Regions from separate parts of the Marinobacter sp. EVN1 genome, predicted to be linked through region 2. Evidence: predicted binding sites of a transcription regulator. Region 2 holds the regulator's gene; each other region holds the start of a gene.

Region 1 (4,211 bases), on a different contig from region 2:
GAGCTCCAGAACGATTTTGATCGGGCACGCCAGTGGCTGACCGAACAAGCAGCGGACTCTGAAACGCGCCCCGCAAGCTGGACTGAACCGGATGCCATAGACCCGAAAACGCTGGCACAAGTGATCGAACGCCTGAGCCAGGGCGAAATTCCGGAACGCGCTATCGACCAGCTGAAGCCAGGACTGCCCACGGAGATCGCCGATGCGATGAACGAGGCTCTCGACGACTTCGAACCAGAGAAAGCGGCCGAACTTCTGATCACTTTTCGCGATACCCTGGAGGCCTCGCAATGCTGACCGACACCAAGACCCTGCTGCTGGTGGACGACGAGCCAGCCAACCTTCAGGTGCTGCGCAACGTACTTTCCGACCACTACCGGCTACTGTTCGCCAAAGATGGTGAACGGGCGCTGGAACTGGCACGCAGCGAGAAACCGGATCTTGTTCTGCTGGATGTGATGATGCCGGGCATGTCCGGTTACGAGGTGTGCAACGCTCTGAAAGCCGGCCAGGATACCCGCGCTATCCCGGTGATCTTCGTCACCGCATTGTCTGATGCCGATGACGAAGCCAGGGGCTTTGAGCTGGGTGCTGTGGACTACCTTACGAAACCCGTGAATGCGGCGATTGTCCGGGCCAGGGTGAAAAACCATCTGTCGCTGGTGCGTATGGACGAGCTGATAGAAACCCGGTTGGCCGTCGTTCAGCGGCTGGGGCGCGCGGCGGAATACAAGGACAACGAAACCGGCCTGCACGTTATCCGCATGAGCCATTTCTCGCGGTTGATCGCGCTGGAGGCCGGCCTCGGCGACGCCTGGTCCGACACCCTGCTCAATGCCGCCCCGATGCACGATATCGGCAAGATCGGCATTCCGGACGCCATTCTCCAGAAACCTGGCAAGCTGGAGCCGGATGAATGGGCCATCATGCAACGCCACGCGGAAATCGGGGCGGAGATCATCGGTGAAGACGGCTCAGATCTGCTCAACATGGCGCGGGAAGTGGCCATGAATCACCACGAGAAATGGGACGGCAGCGGCTACCCGAAAGGCCTGAAAGGAAGCACCATTCCCATCTCTGCCCGGATCGTGGCCCTGGCTGATGTCTTCGACGCTCTCACCAGCGAGCGCCCTTACAAGAAAGCATGGTCGATAGAACAGGCAACGGATTTGATTCGCGAGCAAAGCGGCAAGCATTTCGACCCCGAGTTGGTCGAAGCCTTCTTCCGCTGCCTGCCGGCCATACTTGTCGTGCGCCATCGTTGGCAGGAAGAGGCGGCCTAACAGCCCAGATCGCCACGCTTCAGAACTTCTTCAATCATGTCATCCAACAGGTCAATGACTTCGCCTGAGGAAGACTTGAGTGTGGCTACCAACTCCCGGGAGAGTTCAGAATAGCGATCAGAACTGATCCTCTTCTGATGAAATTCCTGGGCCGTTTTATAAAGCTCACGGCCTGCTTTATGCACTTGTGGGTGAACCACCTTAATCAGCCGGTCAGCACTGCGGAGCTGGTGCATGGGCTGAGCCTTGTCGCTGGCCAGGAAATGGCCCAGCCGGCACTGGGTGTGATCCTTCACTTCCGCCTCAGTGATCGAGTTTTCATTGAATACGGCAAAGCGGATGAGCTTGTCCACCCAGACCACATGATCACGCTTGGCACTGGCCAGCACGAGACAAGGCGTGGTTAACCGGATTTGGCTGAAGATGCGGTCGGTGTCGTCCCGAAGCGGGCGAATCGCCTGCATCAAATCCCGGAAAATGCTGGCCAGAGCATCGGAATCTTCAGAGTTGGAACTGACCTGACGCGCCATATCCGCGGCCACCTGGCTCTGCTCCTCGGCTGCAGCGGCGATGGAGGTTGCCTGGTCGTAGTTGATGTTCGAGGACTCCCGGGACTGATGTATCACCTCCGCCACCCGCTCCCGGCTTTCCCCCGAAGCCTGCACAGCACGCACGGAATTTCCCAACCGGGACTGGACCGATTCGGAGCCGGAAATGATCTGCGAGACAATCCCGTTGATTTCCTGCGCCGCCCCCGCACTTCGGGCAGCTAATTGCCGCACCTCGTCCGCAACCACGGCAAAGCCCCTGCCCGCCTCACCGGCACGGGCGGCCTCAATCGCCGCATTAAGGGCAAGCAGGTTGGTCTGGTCGGATATCTCGTTCACGGTGTTGGTAAGCGATTCAATACTCCGGGTTTGCTCCGCCAGCGAACGCATTTCCTCGTTGGCCTGGGTCAGGGCGATATCCACCTCGGCCAGACGCGCCTCCATATCCTCCAGCGCGGAAATGGATTCCCTGGTGTACTCATTTACCCGGGAGGCTTGCTCCAGTACATCCTGGCCCAGGCCACCCACTTCCAACGCACTGGCCGACATTTCTTCAATGGCGGCGGACAACGTCTGAATATTGGCGACAAGGTTATGAATGCGGTCGTCAAACTCCAGAGCGCCCTGGCCCAGATCAGAAATATGGCGGGAGACATCCACCGCCCCGTTGGCCACTGAAAGCGCCTCGGAACGCACCGACGACAAATACTCTGCCAGTGGCACCAGCCAGTCCGGACAGCGTGTGGGCACCCCGTTATCCAGTAAAGATTGAATCTGTTGTTTTGCTCGTTTTTCAGACAGGAACATAGCTCTTACTCACGCAGATCCGGCAGTCGGAATTATTGGACTTGTTTGAACTTGATAACTGTCAATATTAACGGCAGATGCGCCAGATCCTGCAGAACCCAGATCAATTTTTCCGACGGGTTTTCAGGGCAACCGGTAGCGGCTGATCAACTCGTCCACCCGGACCACGCTGTTCTCCAGCTCACCCGCCATGTTCTGCACACTGTCGGCCTCTTTGGCCACCTCAGCGTTACGGGTCGCAACCGCATGAATGTTCTCGTTGATCTGCAACGACGTGGCTGCCTGTTGCTCGCAGGCCGCCGCAATCTGGTTGTTCATACTGCTGACCGAATCAATGGCCTGTTCAATGCGGTTAATAGCCTCCGCGGCTTGCTGAATCGCCCGGTTGGATTCTGTGGAGCGCGTCTGCCCCATTTCCATGGCGGCAGTGGTGGCCTCGGACAGGTTCTTCAACTCATCCACTGTGGCACGAATTTCCTCGGTGAATTCCTGAGTGCGGCGCGACAGAGATCGAACCTCATCGGCGACCACAGCAAATCCGCGGCCATGCTCTCCTGCCCGGGCTGCCTCGATAGCCGCATTCAGCGCCAGCAGATTAGTCTGGTCGGAGATATCGTGAATCGAACCGGTAACCCGCGCGATGGATTCCACCTTGCCTGCCAACTGTTCCACCATTCGGGCACTGTCTTCCAGTGCCTTGTTGGTTGCATCCGTCATGGTTCGGGCACTAGTCATGGCCTGGCTGCCTGCGGAAGCGGAATCCGCCGCATCGCTGGCGGCTTCCGACGCCAGTTGAGCATTGTGCGCCACTTCCTGCACGCTGGCCGACATCTCGTTGGTGGCGGTGGCTACCTGATCAGCCTGCTGTTGCTGCTCATCTACAAATCGACGAGTGCTCTCGCTCGCCCGCAACAGCTGTTCGGAATTCCGACGCAGCTCCAGCGAGAACTCTCGCATTTGCCGGATCAGCTCGCAGGACTTTTCCATCATGTCGTTGAAGGATTTGGCACTGGCGTTACCGTCTGTGGCGGGCAGGCGGCCGGACAGATCATGTTCCCGGTCAAAGTCGCGGACAATGGCCATCATGCGAAATGCCTGATGTCTCTCCTGTTTCATCTGCACCGCAAAGAACACCAGAATGCCGGCCTCAAACACCACAAAGGCGGCGTGAAGGAAGGCGATACCCCAGCTACAGCCATAGTTGAAAATCATCAATGGCATTCCGCCCACCTCAGCTTCTGAAAGCTGCAAAGCGGTCAATAACAGATGGTGGGCGGCAATGGTGACGGCCGCAGCAACAACCGGCACCCAGTCCCGGTAAATGATCACCAGAGCCAGGGCCGAGAAGATGTGGAAATGCATTTCGATACGGCCCATCTGGGCCTGAATCATAATGGCCGAATACAGCATCAGGCAGGCCGCGAACAGAACCGAACTCGCCCGGGTGCCCCGCAGCAGGTAGTAGCCCGCCAGTGCCACCACACCCACCAACACCGAAGCCGCCAGTGCAAAACCATGGGTACCATAACCCCAGGGCACCCACAGCCCCACCACAGGTACATGGGCCAACAGA
Region 2 (4,211 bases):
GGTGTTACCTTGCGCTTGTGATTCCGGAGAATATCAAACACGTTCTCCGCAGAGTGGCAGCAATTAACCAGTGCCTCCAGTTGAAGGAAGCCTGCGCCCCCTTTCACGGTATGGAAGCCACGGAAAATGGCGTTCAGCAGATCGCTGTCATCGGGATGCTGCTCCAGATCCACCAGCTGCTCCGACAACTTTTCGAGTATCTCGCCGGCTTCTACCAGGAAGTCCTGCAGGATCTCTTCATCAGCATCTAACGCCATGCGTCACCCTCTTTATTATCAGAATCCGAGACTGGACAGCAGATCGTCCACATCGTCCTGTCCCGAAACTACATCTTCCCGCTCATCGGCCTTGATCTGGGGCCCTACCCCTTTTTCGGCCGATTCTTCTTTTTCTTCAATCTGATGCACTGTGCCGGTCAGTTGATCAACGTGGCTGGCCATCACCACCAGACCAAGAAGGTTGTCTTCCACCTCTTTCACCAACGCGGTGACCTTCTGGATAACCTGACCGGTAAGATCCTGAAAATCCTGAGCCAGAAGGATTTCCGACAGGTTCTGGTACAGACTGTCGGAGTCTGTCGTCAGGCCAGCGAAGAACTTGTCGATGCGACCGTAAAGCTCCCGAAACTCCGCAGGCTCCATTTCACGACGGCGCAGACGCTGCCACTCATCCCGCAGGGCAACCGCTTCATCCCGCATGGCGTGAGCCACCGGCATGCTTTCCTCAACCAGATCCATGGTGCGGTTCGCCGCCTGGCTGGTCATCTGAACCACATAGGCCAGACGGTCAGAAGCGTCGCTCATCTTCGACAGCACTTCTTTCTGCTCGGCATTACGCGGGTCTATCTGGAAGTTCCGGATTGCCTCATGGAGGCTGCGGGTCAGTCGCCCCACTTCCCGATACAGACTCTGATCGCGAACCTCGCTCAGTTCATTGATCAGGGTCATCGCCTTGGCATAATTCCCGGCGTTTACATTCTCGGCCAGGTCGGAGGCCTGCTTTTGAAGCTTCTCCGCCACCTCCGGATCAAGGCCCTGATGGTTCTGTTTGGTATCACTCATGGCGAGCCATCCGACCTCTGGTTACTGGATTCGTTCGAAGATTTTCTCGATCTTTTCCTTCAGCACGGCTGCCGTGAAAGGCTTGACCACATACCCGTTCACCCCGGCCTGAGCCGCAGCCACGATCTGGTCCCGCTTGGCCTCTGCCGTTACCATCAGAACCGGCAGGTTCTTCAGGTTTTCATCAGCACGGACAGCCTTCAGAAGGTCAAAGCCCGACATGCCGGGCATGTTCCAGTCAGTCACCAGGAAGTCATACTTGCCGCTTCGGAGCATGGGCAACGCGGTGTTGCCATCGTCTGCTTCATCCGTATTGGTGAAGCCGAGATCTCGCAGCAGGTTTTTGATGATGCGTCGCATTGTGGAGAAGTCATCCACAATGAGAATTTTCATGTTCTTGTCCAATGGGACCTCCAGTCAGTAACACCCGGAATTCATTCAGCCTTTTGGAAGTCTAGCAGGCTGCTACCTTAAGCGCTTATTGTGTGGTGTTTGCGCACGTTGTAAAGCATCGTTTACCAAAAGCTACACAGCTTGCTGAAAGAGAAACACAGCACCTGGCCGATCAGTCGTTGTCACCATCCCGCCACTCGGCCAGCCGGCTGCGAAGTCGCAACGCCGCCTGGCTGTGAATCTGGCTTACCCGGCTCTCACTGACCCCTAGCACCGCACCGATTTCCTTGAGGTTGAGCTCTTCCTGGTAATACAGGCTCAATACCAGCTTTTCACGCTCAGGCAACTGCTCAATGGCGTCTGCGAGACTTCGCTGGAAAGCGCCTGAAGCAATACCGTCCAGCGGATTATCACTCGCTTCTGCTTCTTCTATCGGCAGCTCGCCGGATTCATTGAGCTCATCAAGACTAAAAAGTCTACCGCTGTTAGCGTCGGCGAGTGAGGCATGATACTCGTCCAGACCAATGCCAAGCTCTTCAGCTACTTCGGCATCCTGGGCCTCGCGCCCGGTACGATCTTCCACCTGCTTGATAGCACTGGCGATTCGCCGGGCGTTGCGATGCACTGAGCGGGGCACCCAGTCGCCTTTGCGGATCTCATCCACCATGGCGCCGCGGATGCGAATCCCTGCGTAGGTTTCAAAGGTGGCACCTTTGCCGGAAGAATAGCGCTGCGCGGCCTCCAGCAGTCCAATCATACCGGCCTGCATAAGGTCTTCCAGCTGCACTGATGGCGGCAGCCGGGCCATGAGATGAAGGGCGATTTTCTTGACCAGCGGCGCATGCTCTTCAATCAGGGCTGAAGGGCTCCTGGCGCCGGCCTGATGGTAAATTCCCAGATTTTTCGCCAATGTCATGTATCCGGTTTTCTTGTAGGACTGGATTCAGATCAGACTTCGACGAGCCGCTCCACGAAGAATTCGAGATGCCCCCTGGGAGAGGACGGCAAAGGCCAACTGTCCACTTTTTCGGCCAGAGCCCGGATAGCCAGCGAGGCTTTCGCCCTCGGATAGGCATCCAATACCGCTTTCTGTCTTTGGACGGCTTTCTTGACGGCCTCGTCGTAAGGCACGATACCTACATATTGTAGTGCCACATCCAGAAAACGCTCGGTGACCCGGGTCAGTTTTTCAAACAGATGGCGGCCTTCCTGCTCATTGCGGACCTGGTTTGCCAGGATACGGAAGCGGTTGGTGCCATAATCCCGGTTCATCAGCTTGATCAACGCGTAGGCATCGGTAATGGAAGTAGGTTCGTCGCAGACCACCAGCAGAAGTTCCTGCGAGGCCCTGAGGAAGCTGACCACCGATTCAGAAATACCTGCGGCGGTATCCACAATCAGAACGTCAATCTGGTCGCCCAGCTCACTGAAAGCGTTGATCAGGCCGGCATGTTCCATGGCGCTGAGCTGGGTCATACGCTGAGTGCCGGAGGAAGCCGGTACAATCTTGATACCACCAGGGCCATTCACCAGCACGTCTTTCAGATCACAATCGCCGCTGAGTACGTCTTGCAGATTTCGATTGGCGGTAATGCCGAGCAACACATCGATGTTGGCGAGCCCGAGATCCGCGTCCAGCAAGACAACCCGGCGCCCCTTCTGGGCCAGGGCGATACCGAGATTGACCGAAACATTGCTCTTGCCGACACCGCCCTTGCCGCCGGAAACCGCAATCACCTGAACCGGATGTGGTCTGCTCATACTGTTATCAGTCTCTTACTACGTTCTTGTACGGGCACGCGTGCCGGTGTTTTATTCTGGTCGCCAACGAGGCTCAGGCACCTTCGGCGACTGTCTGTGCGCTCTGCACGGCCTTAAGCCGTTCTACGCCCAGGCGCACTAACGGAATGGCCTCCGCCCTCTGGAGATCTTCCGGTATCTTCTGGCCATCGGTGTACCAGGCCACCGGTAAGCTGGTCTCCATAACGAACCCGAGCGCTTCGCCCAGGGTCAGGGCCTCATCAATCTTGGTCATGATGCAGCCTGCAAGGTTTGCCATCTTATAGCAATGCCACACGGATTTCATGATACGTGGCTGACTGGTGGCGGAGACCACCAGATGTGTACGGATATTGTGATCGCTGCGAGCCAACTCCGCCAGTTGTTCCTGGTAACCGCGGTCGGCACTGGTCAGGCCGGCAGTGTCAATCAGCACCAGGTGTCGATCCGATAACTCATCAAGAATGTCATCCAGGGAATGGCTCTCATCCACCACACGCACGGGCACATTCAGGATGCGGCCGAACACGAAGAGCTGCTCATGAGCGGCCACACGATAGCGGTCGGTGGTCACCAGTGCCAACGAATCCGGACCATGCTCAAGGACGTAGCGGGCCGCCAGCTTGCCAATGGTGGTGGTTTTGCCAGACCCGGTTGGCCCGACCAGGGCATAGATACCGCCGGCATCAAGCCAGTCTTCGCGACCGGTACGAACGCCGGTCGCCAGCATTTTCAGTGACTGCTTCCAGCCGTCCTCCAGACGCCCGGCCCGGTGCCGACGGGACAGAGAGCCGGCCAGCTCCGCGCCCAAACCGAACTCCTGCAGGCGCTCGGCCAATCGTTGCTGAACTGCGCTGTTGCCGGTCGGCGTGGCAGTTGCAGCCTTACCACTGACCAGATCACGCAGAGAGCTGATTTCGGCACGCATACTGGCCAGTTCATCGGCATAGCCACCGGCGCCGGATTCGCTACCCGCAA
Region 3 (4,211 bases), on a different contig from region 2:
TGGCTGCAGGCAAAGGCCATCAGCGAGCGGCTGGTGTGGAGTGTTGACCCGCGACCGGTGTCTTCTGATACCCGGGCGGAACTGTTGCGAATGATTCCAGAGGTGGTGGAAGAGCTCCGCAAGGCGCTTCAGGAAATCTCCTGGGATCCGTTTGCAACCGATGCGGCCATCCGGGACCTGGAGCTTGCCCATGTCGATGTTTTCCAGAAACTGGTGACCGCGCCGGTTGTTGAAGACAAGGCACCCACGATTGAGAATTTCGAGGTACCTGAAGCTCCGGCAGAGCCGGCGGAAACTCCCGAGCAATCGGAACCTGCGCCGGAGGTGATTGACGAGGTGACTGAACCTGCGTCAGTCAAGCCTGCTGAGATCTCAGCAGGCGTTGAGACGGCAGCCGTTGCCGAGGAATCCGCGGAGATCCAATCACCAGTAGCGTCGGCGGAATGGCTGGCGAAGGCGGACGGCCTGAGAGTTGGATCCTGGGTTGAGATGGCCAGAGACGAGACCAGGGTCCGTTGCAAGCTGGCGGCCTTCATCAAGGCCACCGGCAAGTACATCTTTGTTAACCGCAGTGGTGCGAAGGTGGCGGAATATCATCGGGATGACCTGGCGATTGCTCTGCAGGAGCAGGCGATCACCATGCTGGATGACGGCCTGATCTTTGATCGGGCGCTGGAGTCCATCATCGACAACCTGCGTCATAACCGAAAAGACTGATCTCCGGTACTGAGTGCCCGCGCAGGGCACCGGCGACGTCGTGGCATCCATGGGCGCTTTGTGATTCAATCATCTGCATGAGTCCCCTGCGCCGATGGAAACACGTTGTCTAGTATCCAGAACGATCATCACCCACACTCCCTGAAAGATGCGGCAGCACTTTTGCGTTCCAGTGGCCGGTTCCCCGGCGTGCGCTGGTGTCCGTCGCCCAATTTTGGTCCCCGCCCGGACGGTTCCTCTATCTCACTGCTGGTGGTTCACAACATCAGCCTGCCGCCGGAACAGTTTGGCGGCCCGCACATCGAGAATTTTTTCTGTAACTGTCTGGATACTGCTGCCCACCCCTATTTTGAAACGATCGCAGAGCTGAAGGTGTCTGCACACGCGTTGATTCGCCGGGATGGTTCCGTTATTCAGTTTGTCAGCTGTCTGGACAGGGCATGGCATGCTGGCCGTTCCAGTTTTCAGGGTAAGGAGGAGTGCAACGACTACTCCATTGGTATCGAGCTCGAAGGTGCGGATGACGTTCCCTATACCGATGATCAGTACCGTGCGCTGGCGCGTCTGGCGCTCCTGGCAATGACAGCCTGGCCGGAAATCACGCCGGGTCGCATTGCCGGCCACAGTGATATTGCTCCGGGCCGAAAAACCGATCCAGGGCCCGCGTTTGAGTGGTCTCGCTTCCAGACACTGCTGTCGAACGAGGAGATGGCCTGATGTCGTTGGTTGTTTTTCTGATTGCGTACGTGATTCGCCGCAGGCTGGACCGCGCCGATCACCTGGCTGGCGATGAGGTCTGGCGTAACTGGTTTCATCGTTGGGGCCGGGTAGAAGCGGGTCAGGAGCGGTCAGTCTGGAGAGGGGCGCTGCTGGTTGTGTTACCTTCTCTGGCGCTCGCTGGCGCGTGGGCGCTGTCCAGTGAGGCGGGCTACCGCTATGCCCTGTATCCGCTTGAACTGGTGCTGATGGTGGTACTGATGGGAGCGCCGGGCTGGCGCAAGGTGCTGCGAGCCTATTCCGATGCCTGGCGGCGCGGAGATATGCAGGCTGCCTGGCACCATGTTCAAGAGCGCCTGCCCGCCTCCGAAAGAGGAGCAGCGCTATCGCCAGAAGCCATGCACCTGTCGGTGTCGCGGGCGCTGATGGTCTCGGTTTTCGAGCGTTTCTTCCTGGTGGTTTTCTGGTATGCCGTCGGCGGCATAGCGCTGGCTTTTCTGGCTCGAGGGCTTGTAGCTCTGGCGGGCCAATGGCCGCAGGCGGCCGCGCGGGAACGCTATCAGCGGGCAGCCCGGCTTATCGGCTGGATTCCTTCCCGCTTGCTGTCATGCACATTCGGGCTCGCCGGTGACCTGGCCGGCTGGTCCCGGGAAATACGCAAGGTATTCCCGGGATTCGGGAAAAAGACCGCGGATGTGCTAATGATTTCCGCCAACGGGTCGTTAACTGGATATGCACTTGATCCTGCGCGCTTTTCGGAGTTGCACCCGGAAGAGTGGCCCGATTTTGGCGGGCGGAGCCTCAGCGCTATAAGGGACCTCCTCAACCGGAGCATGCTGGTGTGGATATGTGCGCTTGCATTGCTGGTGATCGCAGGCATGGCCTAGCCGGAAAGCAAAAACGGATTACAGAATAACACTAAATAGTGATTAAGTTTTTCCGGCAACGGGCGATAATCAAACAAAAGAATAAAGATTCAGTTGTTAGAAGCAGCGAGGGCTCTGTGAACTATATAATCAATCCGGCTGTAGCACTGATGAATCGGCTGCCCATGGTTTACAAATTCAGCCTCATCAGCATTCTCTTTCTTGGCCCTATCATCGTGCTTTCCTGGTTGGTGATTTCCGGGCTTAACCAGTCGGTTCAGACCATGACCCGCGGCATTGAAGGTCTTGCAGAACTCCAGAAGGTGGAGCGCCTGCTGGTGGCGGCGATGGATTACCGTGACTATCAGGCCCCCGGCATTCTGAAAGACGAACAGCCCTTGCTCGAAAAAGCCAACGAAGCGGCCAGTCGCATGGATGCCCTGTTGGCAGATCTCGCCGAACCACAGCGTTCTTTTGACACCTCCGGCTCCTGGCAGGAGCAGATCCTGGTTGTAAGAGAAGAATGGGAGACGCTCAAAGCCAACGATAACTATCAGGGCAACATTGACCCCCAGTTCAAGTACTACCAGGAGTTTGTGCAGAAGGTGATGGCCTTGCTGCCGGCGACCATTGAAATCAGCGGATTGGGTCAGGATGCGTCCCGGGAAAACCTGCTGCTGTTAGGGCTGGTGCGTTCTGCGTTGCCTGAGTCTCGCACTGTTGTTGGCCGCGCCCGTTCATACGGTATTTTTGCGCTGGTGGAAGGTCAGGTGGGCTATGCACTCAGCGAAACCCTGAATGAAATCTACGATCAGTTGACCAACCGCAGTTCGCTGCTTTCGCCGGCCCTTTCCGTTGCTGTGGAGGCGTCGCCCCAGCTGGCAGAGAGTGCGAGCGGTGCACTGACCCGCACGGAAGAGAGTCTGATGACAGTCCGTGATGAGCTGGACCTGAATGTCATCACGCCTATGCGCCTGGAGCTGCCCTGGCAGGAATTTGACGAGACCGTATCGGCGCAGATGGGATATTACGATACCCTCAGCGATCGTATCTTCGATGTGGTTGCCGGTAATCTTGAGGATCGCCTGGCTCGCCAGACCGGGCAGCGCACCCTGATTCTGGTGGCGCTGATTGCTGTGATGCTGGTAGTGGTCTACCTCTATGTGGGCTTCTTTATGTCTGTGCGGATTGCCATCAACCGGTTCAGCGAAGCTGCAAGAAATGTGGCCGCCGGCGATATGACCACCCATATCCGGTTGAACAACCGGGACGAACTGGGTGAGCTCACCTCTGAGTTCAACAACATGACCGATCGTATTGCTGAGCTTGTCCGGTCGGTGGGCTCTACAACAGCAGATGTTGATCAGCAGGCGGTCCGGGTGAATGACACCGCTTCGGCGAACAGTCAGGCCGTGGCCCGACAGATGGAAGAGACCGGGCAGATCAACGAGGCCATGGGCCAGATGGTGGAAGCGGTCAATGAAGTCACGGAGAGTGCGCACCGGGTGGCGGATAGTGCGGGGAATGCCGAGAAAGATACCGAGAAGGGTCGGGAAGTGGTGGCCGATACGGTGGCGACCATTAACCGGCTGGCTACGGAGATTGCAGGCGCCGTTGATGTCATCAACCGGGTGAGTGCGGACAGTGACAATATCAGTCAGGTTCTGGTTGAGATTAAAGCAATTGCCGAGCAGACCAACCTGCTGGCGCTGAACGCGGCCATCGAGGCAGCGAGGGCGGGAGAACAGGGGCGTGGCTTTGCGGTGGTGGCGGATGAGGTTCGTTCATTGTCTCAGCGTACCCACAAGTCCACTGAGGAAATTGAAGGCATGATCTCCCGGCTTCAGGGTGGTGTAAAAGAAGCGGTATCTGCCATGACCTCAAGTCACGATGCCACGGAGAAGACGGTAC

Evidence for each region. The regulator FliA, encoded in region 2, starts transcription of late flagellar genes. The targets are predictions, from matches to a motif close to CTAAAGTTTNNNNNNNNNNNGCCGNTAA.
Region 1: a site for FliA is predicted at 2,706-2,733, ahead of Q674_RS34995 (methyl-accepting chemotaxis protein). Genes of this name have one in related genera too.
Region 3: a site for FliA is predicted at 2,363-2,390, ahead of Q674_RS23180 (methyl-accepting chemotaxis protein). Genes of this name have one in related genera too.

What each region holds. Positions count from the first base shown of each region.
Region 1 covers NZ_AXCB01000045.1:43,426-47,636, reverse strand. The annotation lists gene Q674_RS35005 (MHYT domain-containing protein) at 1-297, shown strand, start outside; gene Q674_RS35000 (two-component system response regulator) at 291-1,283, shown strand; gene Q674_RS34995 (methyl-accepting chemotaxis protein) at 1,280-2,581, opposite strand; gene Q674_RS34990 (methyl-accepting chemotaxis protein) at 2,762-4,211, opposite strand, start outside.
Region 2 covers NZ_AXCB01000070.1:168,818-173,028, reverse strand. The annotation lists gene Q674_RS38045 (chemotaxis protein CheA) at 1-257, opposite strand, end outside; gene Q674_RS38040 (protein phosphatase CheZ) at 276-1,061, opposite strand; gene cheY (chemotaxis response regulator CheY) at 1,083-1,466, opposite strand; gene Q674_RS38030 (RNA polymerase sigma factor FliA) at 1,627-2,370, opposite strand; gene Q674_RS38025 (MinD/ParA family protein) at 2,403-3,215, opposite strand; gene flhF (flagellar biosynthesis protein FlhF) at 3,289-4,211, opposite strand, start outside.
Region 3 covers NZ_AXCB01000006.1:28,145-32,355, reverse strand. The annotation lists gene Q674_RS23195 (DUF1631 domain-containing protein) at 1-717, shown strand, start outside; gene ampD (1,6-anhydro-N-acetylmuramyl-L-alanine amidase AmpD) at 823-1,434, shown strand; gene Q674_RS23185 (histidine kinase) at 1,434-2,321, shown strand; gene Q674_RS23180 (methyl-accepting chemotaxis protein) at 2,438-4,211, shown strand, end outside.